Regions from separate parts of the Lysinibacillus sp. BNK-21 genome, predicted to be linked through region 1. Evidence: predicted binding sites of a transcription regulator. Region 1 holds the regulator's gene; the other holds the start of a gene.
What was found. Region 1 encodes LexA, which represses DNA repair genes until DNA is damaged. Its sites were predicted from a motif close to CGAACATATGTTCG; they were not measured.
Positions count from the first base shown of each region.

Region 1 (15,691 bases):
ACTGGGCCTGCATCACGCATAGAAAAAACATCAGTTGCTGACTTTTGTAATAAATGTAATACAGCCATCCTTGCATTGCCTCGTCCTAAACGAGTTTCATCTTGGACAAAAAGAGCATTAATGTTCTTATCTTTTATAAAATCAAGCATCTCTAGCAAGCCTTCACGTTCTACATCATAGCCACTATGTTGATCTTTAAACACGCCCTTCACCGCATAGCCTTGCTCTTTAGCATAGCGCAGCAACTCTTCCTGCTGGCGCTCTAATGAGGAGCTTTGTGTTTCTTTTTCAGTACTTACGCGACAATAGACAACAGCCGATAGTTGATTATTTATCATTGTTCATTTCTCGCAATTTCGATAGTATTGATGGGACTGGCTTGATCACTCACTACAGGAATAACTAGAGATTTTCCCGCTACAATTTTAATATCTGCTAGTTCATTTTCAGTTTTTACAAGCTTTATCCAATCATCAGTACTCATCTTACCACGATATTGCTCGGCTAACGACCACAAGCTATCCCCATGTTCGATTTGAATTTCTGCGTAACTAACTTTTCCTGGATCAGTAATGTAAAGGTATGCTGCAAATAATAAACAAGCTCCTATTAAAATTGAGATATGTGTGTTTTTCTTCAACCATGTCATAATCATTACCCCTTTTTAAGAATGTTTGTTCGGAATGTATGTTCCTATAATAAAGCGAACAAACGTTTTTGTCAAACACTTTTCGAACCTATGTTTGCATACATGTTCGCATTCTGTTATACTATCAAATAAGAAGAATGATTTTAGAAAAAAGAGGTGAGCACTCATGAAAAAAGTTTCGAAAAGACAAGAGGACATTTTAGCTTTCATTAAGGAAGAGGTACGAGCTAAAGGATATCCGCCATCAGTACGTGAAATTGGTGAAGCAGTTGGACTTGCTTCCAGTTCAACTGTTCATGGACATTTAGCTCGATTAGAACAAAAAGGCTTTATTCGTCGAGATCCAACAAAGCCACGTGCAATTGAAATTTTAGAGCCTGAAGAATCCATTCAAAAACAACAGGTGATCCATGTCCCACTTGTCGGGAAGGTTACAGCTGGTTCTCCAATTACAGCAATTGAAAATATTGAAGAATACTTCCCATTACCCGATACGTATGGCACAAGTGAAGATCAATTGTTCATGCTAGAAATCATGGGGGAATCAATGATTGAAGCTGGGATTTTAGATGGAGATTTAGTCATTGTAAAACAAAAGGCAACAGCTAATAATGGGGATATTGTTGTAGCTATGACAGCTGAGGATGAAGCAACTGTAAAACGTTTCTTTAAAGAGAAAAACCATTTCCGTTTACAGCCTGAAAATTCTTCTATGGAACCAATTATTGTCGATCAAGTTTCTATTTTAGGACAAGTTGTAGGTCTTTATAGACGTGTACATTAACGATTAAAGCAGATTTTGAGGATTATGTTCCTTCTAAGAGCATGTATCCTCTTTTTTACGCAAAAAAAGAATCCACATACGATTGGATTCTTTGTACAATGCCTCTTCTAAGCTTCCTTCTTAAATTTTATGCTCGCTTCAATAAAGGCTGAAAATAGCTTTTGAGCACTCTCATCTCCTGCTATGGCTAGTTCCTCAGGATGCCACTGAACAGCTAAGCAAAATGGCATCTCCTCATGAACTACCGCTTCGATAATACCGTCGTTAGATTTTGCCGCTACTTTTAATTTTTCTGCTAAAACATTCACCGCTTGATGATGAAATGAATTCACTGCTATTTTCTCTTGTTCAACGATAGTCGCTAATAGATTGTCAGCAATAACCTGTACAGAATGGGTAGCTACAGCTCGACCTGATTGCTGCATATGTTGGAGTAACTTGGTACTAAAGTGATCACTATCAATATCCTGATATAAGGTACCACCTAATGCAACATTTAGTATTTGAATTCCTCGACAGATCCCGAAAATAGGCATCTTACGTTGGAATGCGGCTTCAATCAATGCTAACTCAATCGTATCTCGCGCTGGATGAATTTTTCCAAGCTTTAATGAAGGCTCAGCCCCGAATAGAAATGGGTGCACATCATGACCACCAGATAATAATAAACCGTCTGTAAGGGCTAAAATCTGGGCTGCCTCTTCTTCTACTCCAATTGGAATAATCAGTGGAATTCCACCTGCTTCAATGATGCTTTTACTGTAAGCAGCATTTAATCGAGAGGATAAATCATCCTCAACAAAGGCTGTAATACCAATAATCGGTTTCACTTGCTTCCCTCCAAATTCTTGAAAATTGCACAATTACCAAAAGCCTAGATACCAATTAATTAATACATCGCCATAGAAATAAACAATAACTGCGGCCAATGCAATAGATGGCCCAAACGGAATGGGTGTTTTTCTCCCCTGTTTGTTTTTCGATAACATGGTAATCCCGACAATCATACCAATAACTGCAGCTAAAAATAGCGTTAACAGTGTATCAATCGTACCCAGAACGAGACCAATTAAAAAGAATAATTTAATATCGCCTCCACCCATGCCACCGTTTGATAGCACAGCAATGATATATAATATGCCAAAACCAACCACAGCACCCACAAGAGAGTCCCACCACGGTGTTAATGGTGACAGCACTCGTCCAATAGCTAGCAAAGGTAAAAAGAATACTAACACCTTATCTGGAATTAGCATATATGCTAAATCTGATACAACGATAATAATTAATAAAGAGATAAAAAAGAGTGCTACTATCAATTCTATGCCCCAGCCTAACTGCCCATAAGCAAAGGCAAATAATACACCTGTCATTAATTCTATGACTGGGTAAACCCAAGAAATTTTATTGCCACAACCCCGACATTTTCCTCCTAAAAATACATAAGACAAAACTGGTACTAAATCAAGCGCCGTCAGTCGTCTCTGACATTTTGGACAATGTGAAGGAGGATGTACAATCGACTCCTTCTGTGGTACACGTAAGCCAACTACATTATAAAAAGAGCCAAAGACAAGTCCAAATAAAAAAATAAAGATCGTATAAGCCATTTCCAATTTTATGTCCTCCTAAACCAATAGGCGCCCATACAAATGAAGTATGGTGCGCCTATCAATAAAGTTATTGTTGTTCTTCGTAATAGAACGTCGTCACTTGCACTGTTGCCTTTAACGTAAGATCTGCATCTTTCTCAAGCTGTGCCTGCTCTCCAGGCAATTTAAATTCAATCTTATCGGTTTTCATGATACGCTCTAATTGTTCAACCTCCTGTAAAAAGCTTTCAAGAGAATTAAAATCAAGCGCACCCACCTCTAATATAAAAGTAACAAGCTTTAAATTAGTTGGTAAAGAGTCCTTCGAAAGAGATGCAATCGGTGTAGTAGTCTCCTTGTTCTCCTGATCACCATTGACCTCTGCTTCAGCCTGCTCCAACATATTAAGATCATTCGATTCATCTGAAGGTGTCACAGTGCCGTCCTCACCTTGAACAGTTAAAGACAGTACACGAGTTCCTGTCACCTCTTCAATCTCAGCTAAATCAAGAATAATCTTTTCAACGGCTCTTGTTACAGGTAGCTTTTGTCTTAAGGCTAATATATTGATAGTAGGCTGTCCCTGCTCTTTGTCTAATTGTGCTAGTTGTTCTTTGACACTAGCTAATTCTTGCTGCACCTGCAATACATTACTCTCTTTTTCATTCACTTCATCCAATTTTGGTGAAAGCAAATAATAATACAGCGCAAATAAAATAGCAGCTATCAGCGCCAGTAACAAGATCATAGACGAATTTTTACTACTCGTTAATTTATTCATGAGCGTCGTCCTCCAGCTAAATACATAAAATCGATTGTCGCTGTAATGGACACTGAATATCGCGGTACTTCTTTAAATTTTTGTTGGGGTGTTAACACCCTTTGTTCACCTAGCTCTATTTCAAAGTTTGAGACAGTGTTAATTTGAGCATCTGTAAAATAGCTACTCATTAAAAGTCGCTCCACATATTTCGATATATCTGTCATCGTTTCAAAATCCACTTCAATATTCACCGAGTTCTCTCCGAAAACATAGCTACGTAAATAGGAATGAGTTGGTAATAAAGTTTTTGTTTCATCAATTAACGGTGTTACAGGATAAGAAACGCTTTGAATAAAAGTTACTGACTTTTCCAACGAACCCTGATCGACATTTTGTCGTGCGTCTAGCTCTTGCTGCAATTGATCAAGCTGTGTTGTTAATGCCTGTTCCTCTGCAGTCAATCGTGACAATTCACTATTGGATGTAAAAAATAAAAAAAGTAAATAAGCTACAATAAGTCCCACAATGACAATCACCAAGCTATAAAAAAGCTTGGGAGAGGTTGTTCTTTTTTCAAGTTGTGGTAAGAGGTTTATATCTGGAACCATTAACGAACCTCCTTCAAAGCTAAGCCAAGCAACGTTGAAAATTCTCGCTTAAAGCGCGGAAACGATTTCTCAATTTTTTTCCCATCGACAACCCTTAGTGGTGGTTCTAAATTAGAAGCTAGTAAGTTCCCAATTGATTTCAATAGTGGGTTATCGCCAAGCATGATAATTTCATCCACTGTTTTTTCACCTTTATGTAAAGAAAACTTAAAGAAATTCATCATCCGATCAATCTCCAAAACCTGATCCATTACGACCATTTGATAATTCTCTGATTCGCCATTATAGATAAATTGATAGCTAGACTCATTCTCTTTCTTCCCCTGCCATTGCGTCATATCTACTTCAATAGTTTGATAGCGCAAAAACTCCACTTGGCCATTGGAAAAAATACTGATGGAGAGTTCATTAATCGACCATTCTGCAATTAAATATGTTTTATTAGGCATTAATAAGGACATGTGCTCTAATAAACGTATATTACAAAGCGCACGAATATCGGCAGCTTCGGGTTCTAATGAAACATCTAACAGCATCCCAACCAGTTTCGTAATCTCTTCAGAAGGTGCAGCAAATAAGATAGCCTTGCCGTCCTCGGCATCTGCATCATACACATCAATTAAAGGGTCTTGAAATGGTAAATGAATAGAATGTCCCAATTCCATTTCAGCATATCCTCTTAATTCCTGAGGCTTTACATCTTTAGGGTGCTCAAAGTTTTTTAATAGAACCGTCGTATCAGGGACAAACATACGAACAGCCTGTTTTTTCCCTGTCCATTTCATTACTTGCTCTTTAATTACCTCAAAAAGAGCTACCTCATCGATAATAGTTCCATTTTCAACGATTCCAGCTGCTAAAGGGTATTCATAGCCCTGCCACTGATTAGGCTCTGGTCCTTTCGCCACAATCGCACGTAGCACATAATCCTTCAGTTCAATCGAAACATGCGACTTTCTTTTTCTCTTAAACATGTGAAAAGACCTCCTTATCCTACTCAGTATAAATGATTTTTTCAATTAGTCATCCATTTCCCAGCCAGAAACGCAAATTTTCCTGCGCTTCTGAATGGGTTGGGAGGACTGATTAAGGTGTCGTTGGAACGCCCGCTTTTGTCAAATTCTTATTTAAATTATTTTCAGTTATAGATTTTCCAGAAAGATTTGTTTTAGATCCGTCTAATTTTAAGTCATCAAATCTTGAATAGGTGATTGTCCATTCTTTAGCCGTGTCATTATAGTCTACTTTATCACCAGACTGTAGCACTATGCCATCCACAAAAGGTTGTAACTCAGTATTACTACATGAATTATCCACACAAGCCCCATCAATATAAGCAATCTTTGCCCCTGAGAGAATATTTGATGCTTCCGCTAAAATTGCACGGTCCTTCGACTTATTAATAATATTACCAATTGCAGGTACAGCGATTGCTGCGATAATTGCTAGGATAACAATTACAGCTAATAGTTCAACTAATGTTAAACCTTTCTCATTTTTCAATAGTTTTTTATTTTTCCATTTTTTTAACATAATGAAATCCTCCTTAATAGTTTTATATGAAGTGTGTGTACACGCGCTTCTGAACATTATGGCGAAGCTGCACAATCTCGCCCTATACATTTGCCACCAGTTCCCTTGCTGCCCTTACGAATATCGTCTGCAATATGCTGTAAGGTGGCATTATCAAAATTAATATATTTTCCATTGCTGTAATAAATCGCATGCGCATTGAAGTAATAGGTGCCCTCGATAAATTGGACATTGGCACTCTGACCCTCTTTATCTGCCTCTAATATTTTGCCAGCACTGTCTAAATAACCGTCGGATACTAATTTTTCCACTTCGACTATTTGCCATTGATTAGCGGTTGGATGCTCCATAAAATAAAACTGCGCAGCATGAATAACATTAATGGCATCTGCTTTTAATGCCTTATAACGTGAATTATCAATGACATTACTTATAGCTGGAATTGCAATGGCAGCAACGATAGCTAGAATAACAATGACTGCCAATAACTCGACTAATGTCAAGCCCTTTTCGTTCTTTACCCTAATTTCCATGTCCAGTCTCTCCTTTAATACTTAACCATGAAGATACCTACTTGCCGCTTCCTTTTGTTAGCAAATCTAAGTAGATATTTCCCATTAAGCGGAACAAAAGGGCATCCATATAAATATTGTAAACATTACATATTTTCATATAGTTGGAACATTGGTAAGAATATAGCCGCAACGATGACTCCAACAACTAGAGCCAGTACCACAATCATTAAAGGCTCAATGAGTGACTTCATGGTATCGACAGCACGGTTTACTTCCTCTTCATAAAAATCAGCGATCTTTTCGAGCATGTAATCCAAGGACCCTGTTTTCTCGCCAATTGATGTCATTTGTGTTACAAGCGGTGGAAATAGCCAGCTTTTTTCAAGTGGCTCTGATAATGTGCCACCCTTTTCTAAATTATCGCGCGCTTCCAGTACTACTTTCCCCATTACCGGATTACCACCAACCTTTTCGACAATTGTTAAGGCTTGTAAGATTGGTACGGAGCTGCTAAAGAGTGTTGACAAGGTTCTTGTCATTCTCGCGATAATATCCTTTTGCAAAAGCTGTCCAAAGATTGGCATACGCAGTAAAAATACATTGACGGCATAATGAAACTCTTTATTATTTTTATAGAAATAGTGAAGGCCCACTACTAATACCAATAGCCCTAAAATCACAAGGTACCAAAACTGAATGAGCCAATCACTAATACCCACTACAATGACCGTTATTAACGGCATTTCCAAATTCATTTCTTTAAATGCATCCATAAAGGTTGGCACAATGAACACCATTAAAAACATACCAACCACTAGTGTTAGAAGCGATAAAATCGCTGGATAGGTCATAGCAGATTGAATTTTTTTCTTAATGTTGTATTGCTTCTCTAGTGTGCTTGCAAGACGATCTAATGTATCGTCGACGTTCCCTGTAGCCTCACCAGCACGCATCATATTGACAAATAGCAATGGGAACACTTTTGGGTGTTTGCCTGCTGCATCTGAAAATGCCATACCATTTCGAATATCCTCTTCAACCTGCATCAATGCTCGCTTTAGTGGTTTACTCCGTGTTTGCTCACCCAAAATATGGGTCGCTTCAACAACGGGAACGCCAGCACGAATTAATGTCGCATATTGTCGACAATAAATAACAAATTCCTGGTGCTTTACTTTTGTTCCAAAAGCAATATCTTTATGTAAAATGCTATTTGACTCCTGAAGTTCTCGTGCATTAATTCCTTGTGCTCGAAGCTTTTCCATGGCTACCTTTTTATTCGGTGCCTCGATAATGCCCTTTTTAGGCGCTCCTGTTTTGGTCCGACCACTATAACGAAATATCGTCAACTATAATCACCAGCGTTCATATATGGTCTTGCATCCTCTAGTGAAATCTTACCTGTGGTAATTAGGTGTTGCATGGAATACTCCAATGTGTGCATACCCAATGCTTTACTTGTTTGCATCACACTTGGAATTTGGTGAATTTTTTCGTTACGAATTAAATTTGAAATAGCAGGTGCCTGTACTAAAATTTCTGTCGCAGCAATACGCCCTTTTACATCCTTACGTACAAATAAACGCTGAGAAACAATACCTTGTAGTACATTCGCAAGCTGCACACGAATTTGACTCTGCTGATGCGGTGGAAATACATCGATAATACGGTCGATCGTCGTTGGTGCACTACTTGTATGCAGTGTAGCCATAACTAAATGCCCTGTTTCAGCAGCCGTAATAGCCGTTGAAATGGTTTCATAATCTCGCATCTCCCCAACTAAAATAATATCTGGGTCTTGACGTAATGATGCACGTAAACCATTGGCAAAGCTCATTGTATCGACACCAATCTCACGTTGATTGATGACAGACTTCTTATGTGTATGCAAATATTCAATTGGATCCTCTAACGTAATAATATGTTTAGATCTTGTTTCATTGATGTGATCTATCATTGCTGCCAAGGTAGTTGATTTCCCTGAGCCTGTTGGGCCAGTTACTAAAATTAAGCCTTGTGGTTTTTCCGCAAGCTTATATAACACCTGTGGCATATTGAGTGCTTCAATAGAAGGAATTTTAGCCTCAATTAAACGAGCTGCAATCGTCACTTCATTTCGCTGATGGTATGCATTGACACGGAATCGACATTTCCCAGGCAATGAAAAGTTAAAGTCCGTTTCTCCCTTATCCTCAAATTCCTGTTGTTTATGGACAGGAAGAATGACCTTTACCATTGCCTTCAAATCCTCTGTTTCAAGTGGGATTGTGCCATAATGCTCTAGTTGCCCATGGATACGATATACTGGTGGAATACCTTTTGTTAAATGAAGATCAGATGCTTTTTCTTCAAATGCACGTGTTAATAATTCAACGATTGAATATGCTGTCATTTTTTTCACCCCTAGTCTGCAGTTGCAACACGTAATATTTCTGAAGTGGTTGTTTGGCCTGCTACAACCTTTTGTAATCCATCCACTAATAGGGTATGGTAGCCTTTTTCTTTCATATAATCACGGAGGACGCGATCACCAACACGATTTAAAATCATATCCTTTATTTGGCGATCAACTGGGAGGATTTCATGAATCGCCATACGTCCTCTGTAGCCTGTTTGATTGCAGGCAGGACATCCACGCCCTTTTTTACCATGTGTTTTGCCTTCCACCCCATTCTCCTCAAGTATTTCTAGTTCACGAGAAGTGAATATATATGGTTCAGCACAATCACGACAAACTTTTCGTACCAGACGTTGCGCCATGATTCCTACAAGGGAAGAGGATAATAAAAATGGCTCGATCCCCATGTCATGGAGCCGTGAGATAGACTCGATGGCACTGTTAGTATGCAGTGTACTTAATACTAAATGGCCTGTTAGTGAAGCACGGATAGCAATTTGAGCTGTTTCAAGATCACGAATTTCCCCTACCATTACAATGTCGGGGTCCTGTCGTAAAATTGAGCGTAACCCTACAGCAAATGTTAAGCCGACTTCCTCTTTTACTTGAATCTGATTGATACCATCTAACTGATATTCTACTGGGTCCTCAACCGTAATTATGTTGACGCCTTCTTCATTTAAATGGGAAAGGGCCGCATATAACGTAGAGGACTTACCTGAGCCTGTTGGTCCAGTAATCAGCATCATACCGTTTGGATGGGCTATCATTTTCCTGAAAAGTGCTTCATTACTTGCACTAAAGCCTAATTTATCAATATCATTAGCTGAATTAGTTAAATCTAAAATACGCATAACTACCTTTTCACCATAAACTGTTGGTAGTGTAGCTAAACGGATATCGACAGGTCTAAAATTAACATTGGTTTTAATACGTCCATCCTGCGGAATACGATTTTCTGTAATATTTAAATTCCCCATAATTTTAATACGCGCCAATACGACGTTTTGCATGTGCTTTGGTAAGGATCGCTCAGTACGTAGCACACCATCTACCCGATAGCGGACACGAAGCTCTGTTTCTTGCGGATCAAAATGGATATCACTAGCGCGCTGTGCGACACCATTCGCAATAATTTGATTCACTAAACGAACAATAGGTGAATCCTCATTCTCTATTTCCTCTTGTGTTTCCGTACTTGTGGCAGCCAAATCCAACATTGCCGCATCCATTGATTCCTGTAAATCATAGTATTTTGTTATCGTCCGATATAAATCATCTTTTGCCGCAATACTTGTCTCGATTTGACAGCCTGTCGTCATACGAACTTCCTCAATGGCGAAATAATCCATTGGGTCTTCCATTGCAATAAACAATTTATTTTTTTCTTTGCGAATCGGCATAATATTTGTCCGCTTTGCCAGCTCCGCTGGAATTAGCTGTAATAATTCGGGACTAATTGAAAACTGATTCAGGCTGATATGAGGGATACCAAGCTGGAATTCTAAGACTTCAATAAGCTGCTGCTCTGTTAAGAAATTTTCTTTGATAAGGAAATCTCCAAGCTTCTCATTTTTCATCTTAGTAGTTAATGCGTACTCAAGCTGGTCAGCTGTGATAACACCTGATTCCACCAGTAAATCCCCTAAACGTTTACGCCCTGGCTTCATTGCCATAAACATACCTCCAATCGTTATGGACTTGTTTGTACAAAATTACCACCCTTATCATAGTAGCCATAGACAATTTCTGGTCCATCTTCTTGCTTTGTTTCCTCTGATTTTGAAGGTTTCACATCAGGCAAACCATTACCATCTAAATCCACTTCTAAATCAGGATCTGATGCACCCGCCCCTACGTTCTGAGTAGGCGTTGTGATAATCACAGGCTCCTGCGAAGAACGCGTAACAATTCGATTTTGAGGTGCATAATAATCTCTACTAATGAATTGTTCTTCTGTTGCTCCGTTCTCTAAAATGGAACGATATACTTCCACTCTTGAACCCTCTTTCCCCTCTTGCTCCACTCTTTCTTGTCCAGCCTTTAACTCCTTCGAATAGCGATAAATAATGCGTGGCTTTACAATTTTATCCTTACTAACACGTACTGTGATGTCCTTGTCTTTCGCGGCTGCAAAAACTTCTATCTTTAATTGATTACCCTCTATAGATGCTTTCATTTTACCGAGCTGCTCAGACCGATTAATAAATTGTAAGTCTTTTGCTAATGCTGCATTGATATCTGCCTCAATTCCCTGTTGCAAATAGCTTGGATTTATTTCCTGAGAGTGTCTTTCTAAAATTTCGTAATCCGTTTGAAGAATTACACTATATAGCATTGATGCCACAAAATCTAAACCTGCATCATTGACAACCCCGGCCTGTTCACCTAAAAGTGTAAGCAACGAGATGGATTGATTTGGAACTAGATTTACATCATTTAATAACGGAATGATTTTTGCTACTCCTTGACTATTTGCTGGTAGCTCGGCAATCTGAAAGGCAATCCTTTCCCCGGTTTGCATGGAACCTTCATTGATAACGGCTTCGACCTTATGCTCCTTCAAATAGCTGGCTTGTAAGATTAGTTTCTGGAGTGTTTTATCGGTATCCCATACCCCTGCTTCATCTATTTGCTGCGTAATCGCTTCATTGACGGTAACAGGAATGGGAATATGAACTACTTTTTCTTTTTGCCAAAAAGCATACCAAGGCTTTTTTGTCTGCATTTCATACTGAGCAATAGCTGCTGATGGATCAAAAACAAATTGTTTCGAGTCAATGGTTTTGGCTATACCATCACTAACAATTTCCATGTCGGCACCTTGCCATTCAGAAATTGCATTTTGTAGCGTAGTTGCTAAATCTGCTGTTTTCACATCATGGATCTCAATACCCCCAATGGTCGAAGATTCAGGACCCTCTTTAGCAAAAACCGTGTCTTTTAGCACAAATGATGGAACAAAAAATCCCACAATTAGAACAATTACCAAAAACAAGCTAATTATTTTTATGTATGTTTTCATCCACATCATCCTTTATTTAACTTAGTGGTTTTTCTATTTATATACAAATGATACTACAACTATGGTATTCTGACACTACCAAAATGCAACTTTATTCCGATTTTACTTTTGATTTTTATACAAAAATTCAAAAATAATTCAAAAGGTAGTTCTATAGAATCACAAAGTGTTTTATAATTCTATAGAAACAACTCTGTAATTTGTTATAATATCCTAGATAGTAATTTTTATCTAAATTTTTTCAAGTATGTAATCCCGTTGTATGATATTAGGATGTAAATTATTCGAACCCAAAATATCAAATTGTGATTATTGAAGAATAGTCCAATTTTAATAGTTCACCAAGATGTCAATTTAATTAAATACATAAATTTAGCACTATCATTACTTAGTCTTCAATTTTTTTATCATGGAAAGGTGTTGAAGAAATGAGCCCCAAAAAGGTATTTAACGAACGTGGTATTTCACTAATAGAGGTTGTTGCGTCTATCGTTCTTCTAGCTATCATACTGGTTTCTGTAATTAATTTACTACCCCAAATGGGTAAAAAAAATAACCAGAATGAAGATAAACAAATTGCTGTAAACCTTGCATCAAAAGAGCTAGCTTATTGGCAATCTGCATTACAGAGTGATTTTAATACTTTGTTGGCTAATCCAAATGGTAAGTTTTCATTTATCAAATCTGATGACAAGCTTACATATGATGGTGATGATACGATTACCATTAAAACATCTAATACTAGATCAAAGCCTTCAAAATATTATACTGAGATTAAAATAACAAAAACACCAGATCTAGATTCACAACCCACAAAAGCCAATCAGATTAGTATTTTTATATATAAAAATAACAATATTTTAGTAGCAGAAACTTATGGTTATGTCTTTTACTGAGGGTGAAAATTATGAAAAATAATAATGAAAGAGGACTTACTTTAGTAGAAGTGTTAGCAACAGTGATTATATTGTCTATCATTTCAATTCTAGCATGGAGTATATTTTTTCAAGGCACAGAATATTCAAAGAAAGCTGTATCTAAAAATCAAATGCAACAAGAAGCTAATGTTATTATTGCTAGTTTAAACTCTATTCATAAACGTTCTATTGAATATGGTGCCACTTCAAACAACTGTATCCTATCGGTTCAATACACTACCAAAAGTACAACAAAAACAGAAGTGTTTGAAAATAGTCAGATGTGTATCCAAGCAAATGATTTTACTATAAATCCCAAAACAACTGATGCAGATATACACTTAACAATTGAGGAAAAGAGCAACCCTAAAAATAAAATCGAAATCAATTCTTTATTAAGTCGCTTAAAGGAGGATAAAAAATAGTGAGGAATGTCCTAAATAATAATAATGGTTATGCATTGGCGTTAGTATTAATTATATCTATATTAATTACTGTGATTTTCTTCTCATTTCTAGCAATTTCCTCCAATACAACAAAACAACATAACATTGTGGAAAGTACATTCCAATCCCAATCTATCGCAGAAATGGGCGCAAGTTATTTTCAACATGCTATGACAAATGAAATTATTACAAAACAAGAGAATATTATCAAAAAGATTATAGATCAGAGAAACGAAGATATTAAAGCAAAGCAATTACAAGATGATCAACATTATATAGGTTTGGCTATAAAAGATATGGAAGAGGTTTTAACAGATATAGTTTTATCTTTAAAAAAAAGTGATGATAAAGAAGATGATCCTGAAGAAAAAACTATTAAAATGAAAGTACACTCAAATCCTAAAAATTCCTTTGAGGTTACCCCTGTAACATTTTCACGAGCTGATGATGCACTTATTATTAACTTTACAAGTATAGGGCATGACGAAGCAAAAAATGCAGAAATTAAGGGAACAATTTCAGTTGATTTTTCCAATATGATTGACCCAACAACTAATAATGAATCTGACGAATCAATTATTACAGGCAATACAATTGCTGATCCAGGGACTAGTTTAAATATTTGTCCAACTGGAACAAGGGCGGATTTATCCAATAAACAATGCCAAATCAAAGGAAATATTACTTATTCTCAAAATGATGAGTTAAAATTCAATAACTCCATCTATCGAGTAAGTGGAACTCTTACAGTTCCAAATATGAATTACCCTAGTTCCAACTCAACACTCTATATAGTTGGTAGTATGAATGGTCAAAACTTAAATTCAATGACTAACGTAAAATTACATGTTGGTGGTGCGCTTTTTGTAAATCAGTTTAATGGTCGTATAGTCGACTCTGTTATTGAAGTTGCGGGAAGTACCACTTTGTATGGAAATTTAGATAATCTAAACAATTCAACTATGTATATCGGTGGATCATTTATGATGGGACAGATAAATCAAATTTCAAACTCAACTATATATGTACAAGGAAGTGCCAATATTTATCAGGGAGTGAATCTTGGAAGGAATGCAAACATTTGTGTCAATGGGGATTTAGCTATAGGCAATATCAATGATAATTCAGGCGGTACGAGTAAAATATATGCTAGAACTTCTTCTAGCACTCATAAATCTGTTATTGTTGGCAATGACACGTTTGAAGCTGCCTGCGCAGGCGGTAGCCCTACAGTGTCTCCTGGTTCAATTGACTATACTACTGAATATGAATATTCATATTAAGAACTAAAAACGTAAAAAATTTAGGGTTATTTAGCGTGCGATGATGAATAAAGCACGCTAAATAACCCATTTTTTATTTCCTCAACAACCTACCCGACAACAGCATCCCAATACCACCAATGGTAATAAATAGAACAGCTCTAATTAATAAATCAAGGGCAGATAAGTCAAAGAAAATTAGCTTAATAAATGCGATAACTAAAATAATAAAGCCTGTTGTGCGCAATGTTTTTAAATGACGTGTGGAATTAATCCATAGTGATACACTAGCAGTTAAGAATAATGTAATAGTTGTAAGAGCGATACTTAGCTTCCAATCAAGTGCGTTGATAAACGTAAACTGATGGATCAGCCCCCATATCGAAATCATCGTGAGCACAATCCCCGTACTTACAATGGCGTCCACATATTTCCCCAGACGGTCCTCGTACAATCGATAAATAATTCCTTTTACAAGCACATCAGCGACAATCGCTACAATCACTGCTAAATAAATTAATCTAGTGATAGTGTTTAAGCTTTCCAACATTGACACTCTAGTGCTGATCATCAAGGAGACTAGTAGGAAAAATGCGCCAAGTACTGGCGTTAATGCACGTCCTTTGTAAGTTTCCTCTACAAATAAAGAACCAGTAAATAAGACAGCTAGTACGATACACACCATATATGGAATGCCATTTGCGGCTGTAAAGTATACGGCATCTAGCTTGCTAATATAGGCTAAGAAATAGCCAGCTGTGACCACTGCTAAAATATCGATTACATACAAATCCTTCATGACCTTTTCAAAAGGTGAGAGTGTCTCTTTTGGACGTCTTGCATATAAATAAATAATGATGAAATAGATGATTGGCATAAATAAGCTTAAATGATCGATGCTGAAAAATGGACTTGGTTCATGGAAAACAAAGTTTAGTGTAAATGTCATCACAAGGGAAAGTGAAGTAACGATCTTCATCATACTTGCACGTATTCGTAAGCTCATCATCACGCCTGCAAATGCAATCAAAGGATACAATAAATCATCCACTTTATTCGGAATATTCAATACAAGTATCATATTACAGAAGGTGATAAACACAAGTGTCACAGCACTATCCAGTACCTCCTGCCATTTTTGACGATAGCTATAAAACGCTACAGCGCCAAATAAAGCCATAAAAATGAGGAGTAGCATT
Region 1 is NZ_JBLQTS010000001.1:3,248,579-3,264,269, forward strand. It holds gene ACMGGO_RS16705 (YneB family resolvase-like protein) at 1-338, opposite strand, end outside; gene yneA (cell division suppressor protein YneA) at 335-649, opposite strand; gene lexA (transcriptional repressor LexA) at 816-1,433, shown strand; gene ACMGGO_RS16720 (gamma-glutamyl-gamma-aminobutyrate hydrolase family protein) at 1,541-2,263, opposite strand; gene ACMGGO_RS16725 (prepilin peptidase) at 2,297-3,049, opposite strand; gene ACMGGO_RS16730 (hypothetical protein) at 3,114-3,806, opposite strand; gene ACMGGO_RS16735 (PilN domain-containing protein) at 3,803-4,396, opposite strand; gene pilM (type IV pilus biogenesis protein PilM) at 4,396-5,370, opposite strand; gene ACMGGO_RS16745 (prepilin-type N-terminal cleavage/methylation domain-containing protein) at 5,483-5,929, opposite strand; gene ACMGGO_RS16750 (prepilin-type N-terminal cleavage/methylation domain-containing protein) at 5,986-6,462, opposite strand; gene ACMGGO_RS16755 (type II secretion system F family protein) at 6,588-7,793, opposite strand; gene ACMGGO_RS16760 (type IV pilus twitching motility protein PilT) at 7,790-8,836, opposite strand; gene ACMGGO_RS16765 (GspE/PulE family protein) at 8,848-10,518, opposite strand; gene ACMGGO_RS16770 (G5 domain-containing protein) at 10,536-11,867, opposite strand; gene ACMGGO_RS16775 (type IV pilus modification PilV family protein) at 12,296-12,763, shown strand; gene ACMGGO_RS16780 (prepilin-type N-terminal cleavage/methylation domain-containing protein) at 12,775-13,209, shown strand; gene ACMGGO_RS16785 (hypothetical protein) at 13,209-14,513, shown strand; gene ACMGGO_RS16790 (DUF2339 domain-containing protein) at 14,587-15,691, opposite strand, start outside.

Region 2 (15,691 bases), 1.2 Mb from region 1:
GATAGAATAGAGGAAGGTAACGATTGTAAACTGTCTTGAACTAATTATCTCTTTTTCCATCAAGCTACCCTCCGTTTCTCAGTCCATCTTTCTATTTTGTGAATGACACAATGTAATCCCTAATTGGTGTGAAGATAAAGGTAATCAAATCTAATGGGCTAGGAATATGGATTTTCAGGGCAATCCCCATATTTAAAGCCGTTCCAATAAGAAGCAAAAAGGAGAATACAATCATGGCTTTTCTATCCTGTTGCTTTTTTAGCTTTGGAATAAAAATAAGCGCAATGATTATCGCGATGATCAAGATAGCTACGGCTAGTACCATTGCATTTATTCCTCCTTTGGCTTGTTTAATAATGAATTTTGCATCGTACCTGAACCTTGGGTAGTTACCTTTACATGAACTACCACTGCTAAATCTGGAAAAATGGAAGTCCAATCATCCTTTATTTTTTTCCACTGCTTAGGATCTGCCCGATGTAGGGCATCCCCAAATCCAAAAACATCTACTTCATATTGCTGTTGAATTTTCTCTACTGTTTTTTCTATGCGTTCATCAATTCCCTGGGCTGTTTTTTTGTTAACGTAATCAATCGATTTATTTTTGGTAAGATCGATATCACATTCGACCTCTCCAACATTCTGCTCTACATTAATATGAACATCGATTTTCGGTTTCCCGTTTTTAAATGACCCTTTCACCTTTGTAGTGGATTGGGTAATTTCAGTAGACAAGGTCCCTTTATTAGGACAGGCAATGATTTCTATCGTACTTTGAATTTTGTCATTAAGAAAACTAACACTTTTGCTTTCACTTTCAGTCAGTAGCCCTATATATTTATCTCCTTTAAAGACCGCTAAACCTGTATAACGTAATAGCACAGGTGTTTTAACACGTTGCACATTTGTTTGATCTACCCCTAATTTCTTATCGCCATGAACTTCAATAGCAGAAATTAACGCCCCTTTATGCTTATTGCTTAATGTATTGACTAATTCATCAATATTAACAGCTATTGTGGAGCCCCAAGCCTTTTCAGAGACATCAAGGGAATTTAACATTTTATTAGCAGGAACTTTTTCGATGGGTGTTAGTACATTTAATACTTCCTTCGCTGTTGCTTCGTGAGACATAATGACGTCGAAATCCTTACGAAATTCATGGTCCCTTACAATTAAATCAAGTGCATCACTAATGCCTTCTTTTGCGAGATCTTCCCCTAATACAACCACTTGAAGGTGTGCAAAATAAGGTTTTCGTGCTGCAATAGTCGTCATTTTGCGAATGGCCTCAAAGATGGTCTCGCCTCTCGAATGATAGCTAACGACAGGAGAGCGTTGAGTGGAAGCTTGGCGCATTGAAATTTCACTAGGATCAACAATTTGAACCGTAATTTCATATTCCTCATCTATTTTGTCAATGCCTAGTGCTACCACAATGGCTAATTCATTTAATTCTCGCTTACTCCAGCAACCACTTAACAGTAAAGTGAGGATACATAGTAAGCAAATCCAGTTTAATTTTGCCATATTCTATTCCTCATTTATCCAGTTGTTATTTCCTGCTTTTTACATTGATATAGTTATGTCCTCTAACAATATTTTTTTGATTGACTAAACGAGGTCGTGTAAGTAACTTTCTACGCGGGAACAGCAGAAACGCATCCTTCTGATCCTGTAATACCAACGGTGCGAATGGACTTAAATAAGGTACACCAAATGAACGAATGCTACATAGATGAAGAATAATTAGCATAATGCCAAACATTACACCGAATAAACCAAACATAGCAGCTAAAATCATTAATGGGAAACGTAGTACACGAATCGTATTCGATAAACCATAGGCAGGGAATAGAAAGCTACAAATCGCTGTTAAGGCTACAATAATTACCATTACAGCGGAAACGACGCCTGCATCAACTGCTGCCTGACCAATAACTAAAGTACCTACGATGGATACCGCAGGACCGATTGTTCGAGGCATACGAAGTCCAGCTTCCCTTAAGACCTCAAAGGCAACCTCCATAATAAGCGCTTCTACTACTGCAGGAAAGGGTACGCCTTCCCTTTGTGAAGCAATGCTAATTAACATGGGTGTCGGTAGCATTTCCTGATGAAAGGTAGTAATCGCCACATACAAGGATGGTGCTACTAATGCTAGACTGATACCAAAGAAACGCAAGATACGTACAAGTGAGCTAATCATCCAATGCTGATAATAATCTTCTGCTGATTGTAAAAAGGATGTAAATAGCGCTGGAACGACTAAGACGAAAGGTGTGCCATCAACTAGAATCGCCACTTTGCCATCTAATAATTCACCTGCGATGACATCAGGTCGTTCAGAGTTGTAGACGGTTGGAAACATAGAGTTTTTTGAGTCTTGTATAAAATCCTCAATATAGCCACTTTCTAGAATGCCATCAATATTAATACGATCTAATCGAGCCAATACCTCTGCGACGATTTTGTCACTGGCGATGCCATTTATATACATCACTACTACATCTGTTTGTGTCACATCTCCGATAACGCGTGATTTTATCCAGAGATTCGGACTTTTTATTTTGCGACGAATGAGCGCTGTATTCGTTCGCAAGGTTTCCGTAAAGGATTCCCTCGGTCCGCGAATTACGGATTCCGTCGATGGCTCTGTGACAGCTCGATCCTTGGCACTTCTAGTACTTGTCACAATCCCTTCGGCAAAGCCATCTAATAAAATAACCGTTTCACCATTGAGAATGGCATTGTAGAGTGTTGTGAAATGCTCAATATTCGTCACATCGCCTACCGTTAAATAGGAATTCCGAACATATTGATTAATGGTTGTTATTTCAATATCTTGTTCTTCTTCAATATTTGCCATCAGTTTATCGATAACAGAATCAGAAATAGTCGTTTTATCCGATAAGCCATCAATGGAAATAATGGCGAGGCTATGAGGATCAGTTTCTCCAATCGCAATTTCACGTATGATAATATCATTACTATGCCCTAGTGACTGTTGAATGATTTTTATATTTTTAGATAGGGAAGTATACAATAAATCGTTCGTTGTATGGGATGGGGAGGTCTCGTGATTGTTAGACATGGACATGTGTTTTCCTCCTCAAATGGTCGTTCATTATCTTTAGAATGGACAATTTTTTTGAGAGATAAACGAAAGCGATATGAAAAATCTAGCTATTTGTGGCAATATCACATTCCTTGCAACTTTTGTGTGTCTTGTTTTGTAATAAATAAAAAAACAGTCTGTCCTTTCATGTATGGAAAGGACAAACTGCTTTATGTACGATAGTCGTATTGTAATTCATCATTACTTGTATCAACATCAACATGTAAATTGTGATCGTTAAAGAACCAAAGATCTTTCTCATCAATGTAATAGATAACACCATCAATTTCTGTTTGCACACCTATGGCAATAGGTTCCTCACGTGTCATGCCTAATGAAAAGCCTTCGTGAAACGGACTTGAGCCACCATAACGTGCATAAAAACGAATTGTATCACCAGGTTCAACTTCCATTTCATGTTTGAACCATTGTAGGGCTTCATCTGTCAATGCAATATTCATTTCAAATGCTCCTCTCTTCCTACAGCCATTTTACCTTTGGTTCGGTGCCGTTTTTAATACGAGCAATATTGGCACGGTGACGATAAATAATAAAGGTAAATAAAAAGGCTACCAAGATGCCTAATGCAAAGTCACCTGTAATAAAATAATAAACGATTGCATAGATAAGCGCTACTAAAGCGGCTATCATTGATGTTAAGCTGACGATTTTTGTGATTTTTAATGTCACAATAAAGGTAATAAATAGTAGGACAAAGAGTGGCCAAGAATAGCCTAATAATACACCAGCTGACGTTGCCACAGCTTTCCCACCACGGAAGTTGGCAAAGATCGGGAACATATGACCGATAACAGCGACAAGACCCAGTAATAAAGAGTGGAGTGTAGTATCAGAGAAAACAGGAAGTGTCACGAGTAAGACAGCGGCAGTTCCTTTTAAGACATCCATCACCGTAACAATAATACCAGCCTTTTTCCCTAATGTTCTAAAAGTATTGGTCGCACCAAGATTACCGCTCCCGTGTTCACGAATATCGGTATTATAAAAAATTTTGCCTATCCATAATCCAGAAGGTATAGAGCCGATTAGATAAGCACATAAAATAATAAGTCCATTGATCATAGTTGGACTCCTTTCATTCATAGTCCATCACTTGGTACTAATAGTTTGTAACAAGTATTTTACACTTTTTCTTGCTAATCTACAATGTTATGAAGGAGATTTCATCCGAAGTCTTGAATCAATACAAAAGAGAATCTATTAGTGAGGACTAGGCTTTTAGACATAAATTTGTAGGAAGCACTAAAACCTTTATAAAAATATAGGCAAAATGGCAATTTTGTCAATCGCTCATTCCTTTGGTAGAATAGAAGTCTAACTTTATCCTGTTTAATCGCAAGGCACGAGTTAGTGTGCTTTTATTTGCAAGCATCACAACTTTATTTTGCAACTAAGTAGGCTTCAATGCGTCAAATGATGATGGAAGCTAGAAGCAGTCTGTCTTGCTCAAATACCAATTTTAAGCAACTGTTGAAGATGTTTACTATTAATAAAAAAGATCAAAACTGTGAGCAAATTTTAAAATTTTATTGGACCTGTCGCTAGCTATTGACAGGAAATGCTATTATTATTAGGATGAGAACATAAATAGAACATGCGTTTGTTTTTTGGAGGGGAATTTTTTTGACGAATAAACAGTCACCTAGCGTCTATAATGATGACGCTATACAAGTATTAGAAGGATTAGAAGCGGTACGCAAACGACCTGGCATGTATATCGGTTCTACGGATGGCCGTGGACTTCATCACCTTGTGTATGAAATCGTAGATAATGCGGTGGATGAAGCACTGGCTGGCTTTGGATCTCATATTATTGTCACAATTCATAAAGATCAAAGTATGAGTGTGCGCGACTTTGGACGTGGGATGCCAACCGGTATGCATAAAATGGGCAAACCGACACCAGAAATTATTTTTACAGTGCTACACGCTGGTGGTAAATTTGGTCAAGGTGGCTATAAAACAAGTGGAGGTTTACATGGTGTTGGTTCTTCCGTTGTGAATGCGCTCTCAACATTTTTAGAGGTGACAATCCATCGCGATGGTAAAAAGTATCGTCAACGCTTTGAGCATGGTGGACAGCCTGTCACAACACTTGAAAATATTGGGCAGACCAAGCAGACAGGAACGCTTGTTCATTTCCTACCAGATGAAACGATCTTCTCTGTCACAAAATTCAATTATGATACGTTAGCAGAACGATTACGTGAATCAGCCTTTTTATTAAAGGGCTTAAAAATTGAATTAATTGATGAGCGCGAGGAAGGCAAGAGCGATGTGTTCTTTTATGAGAATGGCATCGAGGCTTTCGTTGCGTATTTGAATGAGGAAAAAGATGTCCTTCATCCAGTAAAATATGTAGAAGGCGTACAGGATGAAATCGAAGTAGAGTTCGCTTTCCAGTATAACGATGGTTATTCAGAAACGATTTTATCATTCGTTAATAATGTCCGTACACGTGATGGTGGTACACATGAAACGGGTGCAAAGGCAGCATTGACACGTGTCTTTAATGAATATGCAAGAAAAATTGGCCTGTTAAAGGACAAGGATAAAAACCTTGAGGGGACAGATATTCGTGAGGGCTTAGCAGCGATCGTGTCTGTTCGTATCCCAGAGCATTTACTGCAATTTGAAGGACAAACAAAGGGCAAGCTTGGGACAAGTGAGGCTCGTTCTGCAGTAGATAGTGTAGTGTCTGAGCAAATTTTGTATGTGCTAGAGGAAAATGCAGAGTTATCAGCTTCTCTTGTTCGTAAAGCGATTCGAGCGCAGCAAGTGCGTGAAGCAGCTCGTAAAGCGCGTGAGGATGCACGAAATGGCAAGAAAAACAAAAAGGGTAGTACGATTTTATCTGGAAAATTAACACCAGCTCAGTCACGTAATGCGGCAAAAAATGAGCTGTATTTAGTCGAGGGTGATTCTGCGGGTGGCTCTGCTAAACAAGGTCGTGACCGTACATTCCAAGCGATTCTGCCATTGCGCGGGAAGGTAATCAATACAGAGAAAGCCAAGCTACAGGATATTATGAAAAACGAAGAAATTTCAACGATTATCCATGCGATTGGGGCAGGTGTTGGTACGGATTTTGCGGTGGAGGATTCTGCCTACAATAAAGTAGTCATCATGACCGATGCGGATACGGATGGGGCACATATTCAAGTCTTGCTATTAACATTCTTCTATCGTTATATGCGTCCGCTCATTGAGTCTGGGAAGGTCTATATCGCACTACCGCCGCTTTATAAAGTCTCTAGAGGTACAGGGAAAAAAGAAGTCATTGAATATGCTTGGACAGAAAGTGATTTACAAAAGGCCATCAAGAAGGTTGGAAAGGGTTACATATTACAGCGTTATAAAGGTCTTGGTGAGATGAATGCAGACCAACTGTGGGACACAACGATGAACCCTGAAACACGGACATTGATTCGTGTCACAATCGAGGATGGTGCACGAGCGGAGAGACGTGTCACGACGTTAATGGGTGATAAGGTGGAACCACGTCGTAAATGGATCGAAGCCAATGTAGACTTCGGTATGGAGGATGATTCTAACATTTTAGAGAATGAATTCATCCAACAAGAGGAGGACCAAGCATGAGTAGTACAGAAAAGTTTCAAGATTTACCGTTAGAAGAAGTAATGGGTGACCGTTTTGGTCGCTATAGTAAATATATTATTCAAGACCGCGCGTTGCCTGATGCACGTGACGGTCTTAAACCAGTACAGCGCCGTATTTTATATGCGATGTTTACGGAAGGCAACACACATGATAAGCCGTTCCGTAAATCCGCAAAAACAGTGGGTAATGTAATTGGTAACTATCATCCGCACGGCGATAGCTCTGTGTATGAAGCGATGGTACGGATGAGTCAGGACTGGAAGGCACGTCATATGCTTATTGAGATGCACGGGAACAATGGCTCGGTAGATGGCGATCCTCCAGCTGCAATGCGTTATACAGAGGCGAGACTATCAGCTATTGCCGCTGAAATGCTACGAGATATTGGCAAGAAAACGGTCGAATTTGTGCCAAACTTTGATGATCAGGATATGGAGCCAACTGTATTACCAGCACGTTTTCCTAACCTTTTAGTCAATGGCTCTACAGGAATTTCCGCTGGTTATGCGACAGATATTCCGCCACATGCCTTAGATGAAGTACTGGATGCTGTGTTGATGCGCTTAGACAAGCCTAATGTTACTGTAGATGAATTGATGACGGTGATTAAAGGACCTGATTTCCCAACGGGTGGAATCATTCAAGGTGTTGATGGCATTAAAAAGGCGTATGAAACAGGTCGTGGTAAAATCATCGTCCGTGCACAAGCAGTTGTTGAACCAATTAAGGGTGGTAAAGAGCAAATTGTTATCACTGAGTTACCATATGATGTAAATAAAGCGAATCTTGTGAAAAAAATTGATGAGCAACGTGTAGATAAACGACTAGAAGGCATTGCAGAAATTCGTGATGAATCAGACCGTACAGGCTTACGTGTCGTAATTGAGCTGAAAAAGGATGTACCAGGACAAGGAATTTTACAGTACTTGTTTAAAACAACTGATTTACAGGTAGCTTATAATTTTAATATGATTGCCATTCATAACCGTCGTCCAACGATGATGACATTGCCATTATTGCTAGATGCGTATATTGCCCATCAAAAAGAAGTGGTAACAAACCGTTCCATTTATGATTTACAAAAGGCAAAGGATCGTTCTCATATTGTAGATGGATTAATTAAAGCTCTTTCCATTTTAGATGAAGTCATTGCGACGATCCGTTCTTCTAATGATAAGAAGGATGCGAAGCTTAATTTACAAGCAAAGTTTGATTTTACAGAGGTACAAGCAGAGGCCATTGTAAGCCTGCAATTATATCGTTTAACGAATACGGATATTACAGAGCTACGTCAGGAACAGGACGAGTTAAATAAGCTAATTGCGAAGCTAGAGGGGATTCTACAAAGTGAAGCAAAGCTAGTGCGTGTTATTAAACAAGAGTTACTAGATATTAAGAAACGCTTTACAGAACCTCGTCGCTCGAAGATTGAGCAAGAAATTGAAGAAATCAAAATTACATTGGATGTCCTTGTGCCAAGTGAAGAGGTTGTCGTAACAGTAACGAAGGATGGTTATATTAAACGTACATCCACACGTTCTCATGCCGCTTCAAACGGGCAAGATTTTGCCATGAAGGATTCAGATTATTTATTGTATGAAGCAAATTTAAATACTCAGCACCATCTACTGCTTTTCACAAATCGAGGCAATTATATTTATCAGCCTGTTCATGAGCTGCCTGATATACGCTGGAAGGATCTCGGCCAGCATATTTCAAGTATTGTACCAACAGGGGAAGATGAATCGATTATTGCGGTTTATGGTTTCGAAACATTTGACCAGCCAAATACGTATGTCTTCACAGCCACAAAAGATGGCCAAATTAAGCGCTCACCACTCGCAGACTATGCGGTAACGCGTTATTCAAAGCCAATTAAAACGATGAATGTCAAGGCTGGTGATGCGATGATCTATGCATCATTTGTGACTGATGACGTGGAGCTGATGCTCACAACAGATACAGCCTATGCGATTCGTTTCCCAATGGAGGAACTACCTGTAACAGGTGTGAAAACAGGTGGTGTGAAAGGGATCACACTAAAAGATGGAGAAGCCTTAGTTGGCGTCAATGTATTACAGCCAGATGTTACCCACTATGTAGTGATTGTGACACAGCGTGGGGCCGTGAAGAAAATGAATGTCGCTGAAGTTGAAGTAGCAAGTCGTGCAAAACGTGGACTAAAAGTATTAACAGAGTTAAAAGCAAACCCTCACCGAATTGTGGCAGTTGTTCAAGCAACAGACGAGGAGCAGGTTGTGATTGAAACTGAAAAAGGTGTTCAAGAGATGATTGACGTACAAGCATTGTCTCGTGCGGATCGCCATTCCAATGGTTCATTTAAAGTGGATATTGCAACAGATGGAGCAATTTCTCATGTTGTAACAGCCAAAAAAGAACAGAAACCAAGCTAATAGCATGCCCAGCCTCTTAGGAGCGCTGGGCTTTAAGCTCTATTCAAAAATAGCACCTTGTCATTTAAGTGAAACTATGGGTATAATAATCATCGAAAAGTTCATAGCGAAAGAATGTAGGGGGGCTAGTAATTGCTAGCTGAGATTGTGTCCGGTAGACGCTGACCCTTTGAACCTGATTTGGCTCGTACCAGCGTAGGGAACATCTATTCAAAAAGCAAAGTTTTGAAGATTGATTGCAATACGTCTGGGAGGAATCCTAGGCGTTTTTTTATGTTTTCAAGCAACAGCTTGCCAACATTGTATACGCTTTCTTCTGGTGACAACATTCATTCATGAACACTTTCATATTACAAACTGGGAGGCTTTCGCATGAAAAAATGGTTTTTTATTTTATTGGCAGCACTATTGACATTAGTAGGCTGTAGTGACAAGGATGACAAGCAGGCTGCAGACAAGCTGAAAAAGGTGTCTGTGGTACTGGATTGGACGCCGAATACAAATCATACAGGACTATATGTTGCCAAAAAACTCGGTTATTTTGAGGAACAGGGTTTAGATGTTGATATTATTATGCCTGGTGAGGCGGGCGCAGATCAGCTTGTTGCTTCTGGAAAGGCGGATTTTGGCGTGAGCTATCAGGAAGGCATAACACAGGCACGAGTACAGGATGTGCCGCTGGTCTCCATCGCAGCAATTATACAGCATAATACATCTGGCTTTGCTTCTATTGCTTCGAAGGGCATTACATCGCCAAAGGATTTTGAAGGTAAAACCTATGGTGGTTGGGGCGCGCCATTAGAGCAAGCCGTTTTACAATCACTCATGCAAAAAGAAAAGGCAGATATTAATAAGCTAGATATCGTCAATGCAGGCGATTTAGATTTCTTCACAATGATGGAAAAAGATATTGATTTTGCTTGGATTTATTATGCATGGACAGGAATTGAAGCTGAGCTGCGTGGGGAAAAGATCAATATGCTATATCTTACAGATTATAGTGATCAATTAGATTATTATACGCCAGTTTTAGCTACAAATGAAAAAATGATACAGGACAATCCTGATGTTGTTAAAGCCTTTGTGGCAGCTGCATCGAAGGGCTATGAATACGCAATTGAAAACCCAAGTGAAGCGGCTGATATTTTAATCGAAGCAGCTCCTGATTTAGATAAAGCGTTGGTGCAAAAAAGTCAGGAATGGCTGGCCGATAAATACCAGGACGATGCCAAGCAATGGGGAGAGCAAAAGCTTTCGGTGTGGGAAAATTACGCGAAATGGATGTCTAGCAATCAAGTATTAGAGGGCGAATTTGATGCGAAAAAAGCCTTTACTAATGATTTCTTACCTAAAAAGGAGGCCAAATAAGATGGCAAATTCATTAATCAGTGTACAAATCATTCCGAAGACAGAGAAATATGAAGATGTTATACCATATGTCGATGCAGCAATTGCGGTGATCGATGCTTCTGGGGTGAAATATGAGGTACATCCATTGGAAACAACGATGGAGGGTGAGCTTTCAACATTGCTCCAAATCATTGAAAAAATGAATGAGAAGATGATCGAACTTGGTGCCATTAATGTCATTACACAAGTGAAAATTTTATATCAGCCAACGGGTATTACGATGGATACATTAACGGAGAAATATCAGTAATGAAACGTGCATTACAGAAGGGAAGGACGATAATTTTTATCGCCTTCCTCTTGTTCATATGGGAACTAATCGTGCGGTTTGCTGAAGTTCCTCATTGGTTAGTACCCGCACCAAGTAGTATTTTGTCGGAAGCCATCCAGTCGTATCAAACCTTTCTACCACATGCATTCGCTACGGTACAATTAGCTCTACTAGGATTGGCCATTGGCATCGCTTGTGGGCTAACGGTGGCAATAGTGTTGCATCGATTTACATTTATTCGAGAACTGTTTTATCCAATTCTTATTATGTCGCAGAATGTTCCTATTCTAGTCTTGGCACCGCTCCTTATTATTTGGTTTGGCTTTGGCTTATTACCGAAGCTTATCATTATCTGTCTTGTGTGCTTTTTACCGATTGTCATTGCAGCGATGGATGGATTTAGACAAACAGCTCCAGAATTAAAGCATTATTTTGCCATGGTTGGTGCTACAAGGGCACAAACCTTTTGGAAGCTGGAATGGCCTTATGCCTATCCTGCTATTTTTTCAGGCATTAAAATTGCGGCTACATATAGTGTGATGGGGGCTGTGATTGCGGAGTGGCTTGGTGCAAAAAAGGGTATTGGTGTTTACATGACCCTAGCCCAATCCTCCTTCCGTACGGATCGCGTATTTGTGGCAATTTTTGCGATTGTTCTCTTGAGCTTACTATTGTTTAGTGGTATTCGTTTAATTGAAAAATTCATGGTGAAGGGAAGAGGCTATCATGCTCAGCATTCAAAACATCGCTAAATCCTTCGATGCGCTCAAAGTCCTTGATCAACTTTCTTTTGACGTCAAGGATGGAGAGTTTGTGGCCATCGTTGGTCCTTCAGGCAGTGGTAAAAGTACACTTTTTCAATTAATTGGTGGTGTTTCGCCAATTGATCAAGGAGCCATTTTATTGAATGGAGAGGATATCCAACAAAAAAAAGGAACGATTGGCTATATGCCACAGCAGCCATGTCTATTACCCTGGCGTACAATAGTAGAAAATGTCACGCTTGTAGAGGAATTACAACATAAACCAAATGTTGAACGTGCCAAGGAATGGTTAGAAAAGGTTGGTCTTGCCTCTTTTATCCATGCCTACCCGAACGAACTGTCTGGAGGCATGCAGCAGCGTGTGTCCTTTATTCGAGCAATGGTCAGTGATAAGCCGATTTTATGCTTAGACGAACCATTTTCTGCGTTGGATGAATTTACTCGACTGGAAATGCAAGCATGGCTTTTATCTATCTGGGAGGAGTACCGCAAATCCATTCTATTTGTTACACATAGTATTGAAGAAGCTCTCTTTTTAGCAGATCGCATACTTGTTTTAACCAAACGTCCAGCTACCGTTAAAAAGGAAATCATCGTGCCGTTTGAGAGACCTCGGAAAGAGGAAATTCGACATTCTGCAGCATTCACAGCGTTAAAGCAACAATTATTTATGTATTTACAGGAGGAAAAGGGTGATATGTATGTTGATTGATGCGCATATTCATTTGGATCAGTACACCGATGAGGAAATTCCTTCCTTATTAGAAGAAGTGAAAGCTGTAATCGCGGTTAGTATGCAACTTTCCTCTTGTGAAAGAACGTTGCGTTTATCGAATAGCTATCAGCAAGTAAAGGCTGCTTTTGGCTTTCATCCTGAACAGCCTTTACTAAGTCCAAATGATGAGACAGCTTTATTTGATTGGATTCATTCGCATCAGGATGATATGGTTGCTATTGGTGAGGTGGGTCTACCTTATTATTTAAAACAAGAGCAAGCGATTGATGAACGTCCCTATGTGGCACTATTAGAGCGTTTTGTTGTATTGGCGAAGGAGCTGGACAAGCCAATTGTGTTACACGCAGTATATGAGGACGCCCATATTGTGTGTGATTTGCTGGAAAAGCATCAGCATCACGAAGCCCATTTTCATTGGTTTAAAGGGGATGAAGCTATTGTGAAGCGCATGATAGAGCGAGGTTATTTTATTTCTATTACGCCAGATTGCTTGTACGAAGAGGAAATTCAACAGCTAATTCATGCTTATCCCATTGAACTAATGATGGTAGAAACGGATGGTCCTTGGCCGTTTGAGGGACCGTTTACGAAGAAGCGTACATCTCCCTGGATGATGCACTCAACGATTGAGGTGATTGCCTCCATCAAAGGGCTATCAACACAGGAAGTGGCCAAAATTATTACGCAAAACACGAAAACATTTTATCGGCTTTAATAAGAAAAAGCAGTATAGGGTACGAGTTATTCGTCCTTATACTGCTTTTTATATTTCGTATAATCATGCTCTAATTTTTCGTTTTTTGTTTTCGTTAGACGTTCATGTGTACTAAAAGAGATAGATTGTCGATTTTTTTCAACATCTTTACCTACTGTGCGTTTAATGTGCATCCGCTTCTTTTTAGCTTTAGATTGTGACATGAGCATCGCCTCCAATTCATTTTTAATTCTATAGTAGCGAATAGGGAAGAAAAAGTAAAACCTCGTAAGCAAGATACTTACGAGGCTGTCGAGTGTATTAGTGAGATACGTCCTGTACAGAAATACCTGTGTTTGCTTTAACGTCAACTTCACGATACTTCGCATCATCTGTTTCTTTAGAAAGTAATGTGCCGATGAAACCACCAAGGAAACCAAGTGGTACAGAGATTAAGGCTGGGTTCGTTAACATAATTAAAGGATCACCAACGAAAATTGCCTTACCTTCAACTGGATTCCAAACGTTTGGAGACATAGCAACTAATACTAACGCAGAGATTAAACCTGTTAACATCGCAGTAACAGCACCCGCTGTATTAAAGCGTTTCCAATAAATTGTGTAGATGATAACTGGAAGGTTAGCAGATCCTGCGATACAGAATGCTAAAGATACTAAGAATGCAACGTTTAATGTTTGTGCACCAAGTGCTAATAGGATAGAAATAACAGCGATTGTAATCGAACCGATACGAGCTGCAAGAACTTGCTCTTTTTCTGTAATTTTACCCTTTTTGATAATTTGTCCATAAATATCATGAGATAGGGCAGATGCACCAGAAAGTACAAGACCTGCTACTACCGCTAAAATTGTTGCGAATGCTACTGCACAAACGAATGAGAATAGAATGTCGCCACCAAGTGCTTCTGCAAGAAGTGGGGCAGCCATGTTACCAGCAGCGTTTGCTGCGATAATATCTTCTTTCCCAACGAATGCTGCTGCACCGAAGCCTAAGAAAATTGTTAGAACGTAGAAGATACCTACGATCCAAGTAGCCCAAATAACAGATGAACGAGCTGTTTTCGCGTCTTTTACTGTGAAGAAACGCATTAAGATATGTGGAAGACCCGCAGTACCTAATACTAACGCAATTAACATAGAGATTGTATCAAGTCCATTTGTATATTTAAGACCAGGGTTTAAATAAGCAGCTCCACTGTCAGTAACCGTTGTCATTTCTTTAAACATTGTAGAGATACTGAAGCCGAACTCTTTTAATACTAAGAACGAAATAATAACTGTACCCAACATTAAAAGACAAGCTTTAATAATTTGTACCCAAGATGTTGCTGTCATACCACCGAATAGTACGTAAGTTGTCATCATGAATCCTACGATTAATACGGCGATCCAATAGTCGATTCCTAAAAGTAATTGAATAAGTGCTCCTGCACCAACTAGTTGTGCAATCATGTAGAATAAAACAATTGTAATAGTGCTTAAAGCAGCTGTTCCACGGACTTTGGCGTTATCAAAACGCGCTGTAATCATGTCAGCTAATGTAAATTTCCCAAGGTTACGTAATGGCTCAGCAACGATATATAATACCACTAAGTAAGCTACTAAATAACCAATAGAGAAGAAGAATCCATCAAATCCAAATAATGCTACAGCACCAGCGATACCCAAGAAGGATGCTGCTGATAAGTAGTCACCAGCGATAGCTAGTCCATTTTGCCAGCCTGTTAAGCCACCACCAGCAGTATAGAAATCACTTGCTGAAGATGTACGTTTAGATGCCCACCATGTAATAACTAATGTTAAACCAACAATGGCTACGAAGAAGAATATGGCTGTAAGACTCATTCCGTTACTCATCGGCGGCCACCTCCGTTCTCGTATTCAGCGATAATCGCTTTTGCTTCTCTATCGAAGCTGTTTGCTTTTGCTACATATAAATGACATAACCCCCATGTCATGATGAAAAGACCTGCTGCATAGATCCACACCCAAGTAATTTCCCCAAATGCCTTTTGGTGTAGAATTGTCGTGTACGATGTCAGAATTGGTAACAACATGTATGCCGATAAAAATATGGCAGTCATTGACCAAAGAAAAGAGTTCTTTCTTCGTACAAGAGACTTAAATGATTCTTGATTTGCAATTGAATCATAGTCAATCACGATACCTTTTTTTGCTTGATTGTTCGCCATTAACATTCCCCATTTTGTGTATATTTTTTCTACCTCAAGACTTGATTTTGCTAGTTTAGTGAATTCACATTTTCATTTTATGTAACAGTTCACAAAATTGCAATACATTTCAGAAAAATTATGTAAAAAAAATTTTTCAGAAAATACTCTTAAGAGAGAAAAAATGGCGCAAAGCCAAGAATATAAAGGGTTTTAGAAAATTCAGATAAATAAATGAAGTGAAGAGAAATCTAGATTCTTAACAAAAAATGAAGGGTAAATTTACAAAAAAATCTTGTTTTTTCAATTAAAAATAAACACTATTTACCTAGTGAAAATTGGATTTTTTCTGTTTTTTGGAAGTGAAATAATATTGTTCGATAAATAAATTGGTAGATATTGAATAACAAAAAAGGCGAAAAACTCGACCAAAAATCGAATTTTTTGCCT
Region 2 is NZ_JBLQTS010000001.1:2,028,537-2,044,227, forward strand. It holds gene ACMGGO_RS10335 (GerAB/ArcD/ProY family transporter) at 1-60, opposite strand, end outside; gene ACMGGO_RS10340 (hypothetical protein) at 92-325, opposite strand; gene ACMGGO_RS10345 (Ger(x)C family spore germination protein) at 331-1,530, opposite strand; gene ACMGGO_RS10350 (spore germination protein) at 1,556-3,100, opposite strand; gene ACMGGO_RS10355 (HesB/YadR/YfhF family protein) at 3,289-3,579, opposite strand; gene plsY (glycerol-3-phosphate 1-O-acyltransferase PlsY) at 3,599-4,201, opposite strand; gene parE (DNA topoisomerase IV subunit B) at 4,763-6,739, shown strand; gene parC (DNA topoisomerase IV subunit A) at 6,736-9,174, shown strand; TPP riboswitch at 9,283-9,393, shown strand; gene ACMGGO_RS10375 (ABC transporter substrate-binding protein) at 9,547-10,542, shown strand; gene ACMGGO_RS10380 (thiamine-binding protein) at 10,544-10,834, shown strand; gene ACMGGO_RS10385 (ABC transporter permease) at 10,834-11,607, shown strand; gene ACMGGO_RS10390 (ABC transporter ATP-binding protein) at 11,582-12,331, shown strand; gene ACMGGO_RS10395 (TatD family hydrolase) at 12,321-13,070, shown strand; gene ACMGGO_RS10400 (hypothetical protein) at 13,097-13,273, opposite strand; gene ACMGGO_RS10405 (cation acetate symporter) at 13,371-14,915, opposite strand; gene ACMGGO_RS10410 (DUF485 domain-containing protein) at 14,924-15,262, opposite strand.
Region 2: a site for LexA is predicted at 4,729-4,742, ahead of parE (DNA topoisomerase IV subunit B). Genes of this name have one in related genera too.